One region of the Aromatoleum aromaticum EbN1 genome, then DNA from elsewhere that is predicted to be linked to it. Evidence: predicted binding sites of a transcription regulator. Region 1 holds the regulator's gene; the other holds the start of a gene.
What was found. Region 1 encodes FNR, which switches genes on or off when oxygen is low (the NO sensors DNR and NnrR bind a similar motif). Its sites were predicted from a motif close to TTGANCTAGNTCAA; they were not measured.
Positions count from the first base shown of each region.

Region 2: a site for FNR is predicted at 1,558-1,571, ahead of EBN1_RS17805 (NosR/NirI family protein). Genes of this name have one in related genera too.

Region 1 is NC_006513.1:3,051,311-3,054,727, forward strand. It holds gene EBN1_RS14560 (NnrS family protein) at 1-779, shown strand, start outside; gene EBN1_RS14565 (SirB2 family protein) at 786-1,181, shown strand; gene EBN1_RS14570 (hemerythrin domain-containing protein) at 1,181-1,732, shown strand; gene fnr (fumarate/nitrate reduction transcriptional regulator Fnr) at 1,739-2,479, opposite strand; gene hemN (oxygen-independent coproporphyrinogen III oxidase) at 2,605-3,417, shown strand, end outside.
Region 2 is NC_006513.1:3,710,802-3,714,218, reverse strand. It holds gene nosZ (TAT-dependent nitrous-oxide reductase) at 1-1,394, shown strand, start outside; gene EBN1_RS17805 (NosR/NirI family protein) at 1,630-3,417, shown strand, end outside.

The sequences.
Region 1 (3,417 bases):
CGCTGCACGCCCGACTGGTGACCACGGCGCTCGCGGCAGGTGCCTTCGGAGTGCTCGCCTGGTTCGTTTTCGCGATCACCGGTGACGGCGTCTGGGGGCGTGTGGCCATCGGCCTCGGAGTGTGGTGGTGCCTGCTGCCGGTGTTCTTTACGGTCTGTCACCGCATGATTCCGTTTTTTTCCAGCAACATCGTCAAGGATTACGTCGTTGTCCGTCCGCGCTGGGCGCTCGGCATCGTGCTGGGGGCGAGTGTCATCCACGGCGCGCTGGCGATGGCGGGATTCGGTGCGATGACGTGGATCGTCGATGCGCCGGCGGCGGCGACTGCGCTGTGGCTGTCGGTGCAATGGCGCCTCATCCCGGCGTTGCGCGTGCCCCTCTTGGGGATGCTGCACATCGGTTTCGCGTGGCTCGGGATCGCTTTCCTGCTGTCGACGCTGCAGGGCGTCGCTGCGCTGTTCGGCCATGCATGGCTCGGCCTCGCGCCGCTGCACGCGCTGGGTGTCGGATTCTTCGGCTCGGTGCTGCTGGGAATGGTGTCGAGAGTGACTTTGGGACATTCGGGCGGCAAGCTCGTGGCGGACAAGCTGACGTGGTCGCTGTTCCTCGGGCTCGAACTCGTCGTGGTGGTGCGCGTGGCCGGCGAACTGGTGCCGCCTTCCTGGTCGAGCGGCGTGATGCTCGCGGCGGCGCTCGGCTGGATCGGCGTGTTCGGCTTGTGGGGAACCCGCTATCTGCCCGTTTATCTGCGCCCGCGCAGTGACGGCCGGCCGGGGTGAAGTGCGGTGTACGCTGCGATCAAACACCTGCACATCCTATGTGCGATGCTGAGCGGGTCGGGATTCCTGCTGCAGGGGATCTGGATGATGCGGCGCAGCCCGCTGCTCGATCACCGCGCGACCCGCGTTGTGCCGCACGTGGTCGATACCGTGTTTCTCGCCAGCGCGATCACGCTCGCCGTGCTGAGCGCGCAGTACCCGTTCGTCGCTCCGTGGGTCACGGCGAAGGTGATCGGGCTGGTCGTCTACGTGGTGCTCGGCTACATAGCGCTGCGCGGTGGCGCGACGATGGGCATACGCATCTTCGCGCTGATCTGCGCATTGCTCGTCTTTTCATGGATCGTGTCGGTCGCGTTGACGAAGAATGCGGCCGGCTTTCTTGTTCTTACCGGAGCTTTCTGATGGCTGATTCCCTGATACCCGTTGCTCCCGGCCTGGAAACGCCGCTCGAAATGCTCGAAGCCTGCCACGGGCGTCTGCAGGCGCAGCTCACGACACTGTCGCGCCTCGCGGCGTGGCTGCCCGAGCATGGCGCCGACCGACAGGCACAACAGGCAGCAGCCAACGTGATGCGTTACTTCGACCTGGCTGCCGTCAATCATCATCTCGACGAGGAAGACGACCTGTTCCCGGTTCTGCGCGCGCGTGTCGATGGCGGGCGCCGGGAAGCGCTCCACGAGCTGATCGACTGGATACTGGCGGACCACCAGGAAATGTTCGCGGCGTGGGCGGCAATCCGGGCGAAGCTCGATCCGATTTCCCGCGGCGAGCCGGCGCAACTGTCGGCTGCGGAGGTCGAGCAGTTCACGGCTCGTTACCGACGCCACATGGAGCGCGAAGAGGGCGAACTGCTCCCCTATGCGCGCGAGTTGTTGACGGAGCAGGACGTTGCCGCCCTGACTGCGACGATGACCGCGCGACGGCGGCAGGACGCGCCGCCGCGCAGTTCCTGATGCGGGTCAGCCCCGCGGCGACGGGTGGTGGATCAGCTTTTTCAGGCCGCAGATATTGAGAATGCGGATGTGCTTTTGCTGGACGGCGATCAGTCCCTCTTCCTGGAACTTCGAGAACGCCCGTGACACGGTCTCCAGCTTCAGCCCCAGATACGAGCCGATTTCCTCGCGCGTCATCCGCAGGTGGAATTCCGCCGCTGAGAAGCCGCGCGCGGTGAAGCGCTGCGACATGTTCAGCAGGAACGCCGCCAGGCGCTCTTCAGCGCGCATCGAACCGAGCAGCGTCATGACGCCATGGTCACGGACGATCTCGCGGCTCATCACCTTGTGGAACTGATGCTGCAGACCTTCGACGACGCGCGACAGCTCTTCGAGCTTGCCGTAAGCGATCACGCAAACTTCGCTGTCCTCGAGCGCGATTGCATTGCACGAATGCAGTTCCGTGCTGATGCCGTCGAGCCCGAGCATCTCCCCGGTCATCTGGAAACCGGTGACCTGCTCGCGTCCGTCTTCAAGCAGCACGTTCGTCTTGAACGAACCCGCGCGGATCGCGTAGATCGCCTCGAAAGGGTCGCCCGCGCGATAGAGGTGGTGCTGGCGCTTGATCTTGCGACGCGCTCCGACGAGTTCGTCGAGGCGGTCGATCTCGTTTTCGGACATGCCGAACGGCAGACACAGCTCGACCAGGTTGCACTGGGAACACGCGACTTTCAGACTGGCTACCGTAATTGGCACCGTGGCCTTCATTTGCACGATAATAATGCCCTCTGTTCAAGTCCGATTTACGATTGCCAGGGAAGTCCGTTGATCCACGTCAACCCCCACGGCGCTGCTTTTTGCGATCGTACGAAACGCACCCGAGCGATACAACCATGACCAGCCAGAACGATCTTGTATTCGACCCGCAGCTGATACGCCGCTTCGATATCAACGGGCCGCGCTATACGTCGTATCCGACCGCCGATCGCTTCGTCGAAGCCTTCGATCACCGCGCCCTCCGGGACTGGCTTGCCCAGCGTGCAGTGGGCGGGGTAAGCAAGCCTCTTTCATTATACTTCCACATCCCATTTTGTAACACGATTTGCTACTACTGCGCGTGTAACAAGATCATCACGAAAGATCATGCCCGTTCCGCCAAGTACCTGAAATACCTGGATAAAGAAATCGGCATGCAGGCCGAGGCGCTGGGCGGCAGCCATCAGGTCACCCAGTTGCACCTCGGCGGAGGAACGCCGACTTTCCTTTCGCACGACGAGCTGCGCCAGCTCATGGATTCGGTCCGCTCACGCTTCACTCTGGTGCCGAACGGCGAATATTCGATTGAAGTGGACCCGCGCAAGGTCGACTTCGAAACCGTCAAGCTGCTTGCCGACCTGGGTTTCAACCGCATGAGCGTCGGGGTCCAGGACTTCAACGAAGACGTTCAGGTCGCGGTCAATCGCGTGCAGAGCTTCGACGAAACCAAGCTGGTCATCGACTCGGCCCGGGCAACCGGTTTCAAGTCGATCAGCCTGGATCTGATCTACGGGTTGCCGAAACAGAACATCATCAGCTTCAACCGTACGCTCGAACAGGTCCTTGCGCTGTCCCCGGATCGCGTTTCGCTTTACAGCTATGCGCATCTGCCGGGACTGTTCAAGCCGCAACGGCGCATCACCGTCGTCGATATGCCCACTTCGGACACG
Region 2 (3,417 bases), 660 kb from region 1:
ACGTCCAGGGTTTTCACGGCACGTTCCCTGACAAGCGCGATCCGGTCGATCCCGCGATCAACCACACCACGCGCGTCTTCTGCGGCACGGAATTCTCGATTCCCTTGCCGAACGACGGGCACGGCCTCGACGACGTCGCCGCGTACCGTTCGGTGTTCTCCTGCGTCGACGCGGAATCGATGGAAGTACGCTGGCAAGTGCTGATCGACGGCAACTGCGATCTGGTCGCCAGTTCGTACGACGGCAAGCTTGCCTGCACGAACCAGTACAACGTCGAAATGGGTGTCCACTACGAAGAAACGATGGCTGCGGAGTGGGATGCGTGTCTGTTTTTCAACATCGCGCGCATCGAGGAAGCAGTCAAGGCGGGGAAAGTCACTTATATCGGCGACTCCAAAGTCCCCGTGGTCGATGGCCTGAGGGCATCGAACGCCGATCCGAAGACTGCGCTGACCTGCTACGTGCCGATTCCCAAGAACCCGCATGGTGTCAATACCAGTCCGGACGGAAAATACTACGCCTGCTCGGGCAAGCTTTCTCCGACAGCGACCGTGATTTCCCACGAGCAGGTCCTGAAGTGGTTCGACGGTGGCGTGAAGGAGGCGCGCGAATGCGTCGTCGCCGAGCCGGAAATCGGTCTTGGCCCGCTGCACACCGGTTTCGACAACAAGGGCAATGCGTACACGACGCTGTTCCTCGACAGCCAGATCGTCAAGTGGAACGTCGAAGCGGCGATCAAGTCGTATCAAGGCGACAAAACTGCCACTCCCGTTGTCGACCGGCTCGACGTGCACTACCAGCCGGGTCACGGCTTCACGTCGATGGGCGAAACCAAAGAGGCGGACGGCAAGTTTTTCATCTCGGACAACAAGTTCTCGAAAGACCGCTTCCTGCCGGTCGGCCCGCTGCATCCGGAAACGGCGCAGATGATCGACATCAGCGGAGACAAGATGGTGCTGGTCGCCGACCACTCAGTGACCTCCGAGCCGCATGATTCGATCGTCATCAGGCGCGACATCATCAAGACGCGTCAGGTGTACACCCTCGAGGATTTCCCGCATGCGGTGAAGGATCCGAAGGAATCGGGCGTGTTCCGCGAAGGCAAGAAAGTCACGGTCAAGCTGACGAGCCAGGCGCCCGCTTACAGCCTGCGCGAATTCAGGGTCAAGAAGGGTGACGAAGTGACGATCATCCTGACCAACCACGACAAGGTCGAGGACTTGACCCATGGCTTCGCCATCCCGAAGCACGATATCAATTTCGCCGTCAGCCCGCAGGAAACGAAGTCGGTCACGTTCATCGCCGACAAGCCCGGCGTGTACTGGTGCTACTGCACCCACTTCTGCCACGCGCTGCATCTGGAAATGCGCAGCCGCATGATCGTCGAAGCGTAAGCTTTACGAGCTTGTCGAGCCTGCCGGAGACTCGCTGTCTCCGGCAGGCTCGATACTCCCAATCTCGCTCGACCGTGAGCTTGCCGGTACTCGGCACCACGGTACTCGGCACCAATTACGAACGTTGTTTTTCATGGTATTTCAGCAGTCGTTAATTTATTAATTGACCAGGAACAATTACAACGGAAACAGGGTTTTTTATATTCGACCTACACCCCTCCAAACGGTAAGCCTCATGAAATTCCCCGCTGTCTTTCGTAATATCCTGCTGTCCCTCGCCCTGATCCTTCCCGCGTTCGCAGCCCTCGCCGACGCGTACGAGGCAAAGCTTCCCGACGAGCTCGCTACTTCGCCCAAGATGTGCGATTACGTGGCCTGTACGGAAGTCCTGCCGGGAGCGACATCCTTCTCGGAGCGCAAGGGGCAGCCGCCGTACGTCGAAGGTTACGTCGAAGAAAACGGCGAGAAGCGCAAGATCGGCTACGTCATGCTGTCGACCGACATCACCGACACGCCGGCGTATTCCGGCAAACCGGTCGTCACGCTGATCGGCATGGACACCGCGGGGCGCTTCACCGGCGTGAAAGTGCTGAAGCATTCCGAGCCGATCCTCCTGCTCGGGATTCCGGAATCGGCGCTGATCGGCTTCAACCAGCAATACCTCGGCAAGTTCGTCGGCGACAACATCGAGATCGGCCAGTCCCGTCCGGAAGAGAACATCATCGGCCTCGACGCGATCTCCGGGGCGACGGTCACCGTGATCGCCCAGAACCAGGTGATGATGACCTCCGGCACGAACGTCGCGCGTCAGGTCGGCATCCTCAAGCCGACCGTGCGCGAGCCGGCCAAGTTCGTCGAAACCGGAGTCAAGTCCGACTGGGCTACTCTCGTGGATGAAGGCAGCGTCCAGCGCCTCGTCGTGACCCCGGAACAGGTCGGACTGCCGCGCGGTGGCAAGCCGTTCATCGATCTCTGGTTCGGCTATCTCAACCAGCCGGATGTCGGCCGGGCCGTTCTCGGTGATGGCCCGTGGCGCAGCCTGATGAGCCGCCTGAAAGAAGGCGAGCACGCGCTGTTCGTGATCCGCACCGGCGGCATCGAATCCTTCAAGGGCTCGGGTTTCGTGCGGGGCGGCATCTACGATCGCGTCCAGGTCCGTCAAGGGGCGGATTCCTTCACGTTCCGCGACCTCGACGCAGTCAATCTTTATGGTCTCGCAGCGGCCGGCGCGCCGGCATTTAATGAATCGTCGATTTTCATCATCCGTTCGAAAGCTTTCTCCGCAGCCTACCCGTGGAAATTCGTGTTTCTCGGCAACCGTGTCGATCGCGCAACAGGTACACGCAGTTTCGTGAACTTCGATTCGGAATACTGGCTGCCGGAAACCTACCTCGAAGGCGGCCGCCCGGAAGTCATCAAGCCCGATGCGCCCTGGGTCCGCGTATGGAAGACGCGCGCCGTCGAAATCGGCCTGTTCGCAGCGCTGCTGATCGCCGTCGGTACGCTCTACGGGTTCCGCGACCGCCTCACGCGCCGCGCCAGCCGCAACAACAAGTGGCCGGTCAATATCTTCAAATACAGCGCCTGGCTCATCAGCATCGGTTTTGTCGGATTCGGCCTGCTCGCGCAGCCGTCGATCACGCAGGTGCTTACCTGGTTCCACGCCCTGTTGTTCCAATGGACATGGGAACTGTTCCTCACCGATCCGTTCATCTTCCTGTTCTGGATCTTCATCATCGTGACCGTCTTCCTCTGGGGACGCGGGTTGTTCTGCGGCTGGCTGTGTCCGTTCGGTTCGCTGTCCGAACTGTTGTACAAGCTCGGCGGCGCGGTGGGACTCAAGCGCTTCCAGTTCCAGTTGTCACGGAAATGGCATGACCGCCTGAAGTGGGTGAAGTACGGGGTGTTCTTCGGCCTGCTCGCCGTGTCCTTCTTCTCGATGGGGCTGGCCGAGAAGCTCGCGGAAATCGAACCGTTCAAGACCACTTTCCTCGTCGGAATGTTCAACAGAAGCTGGCCATAC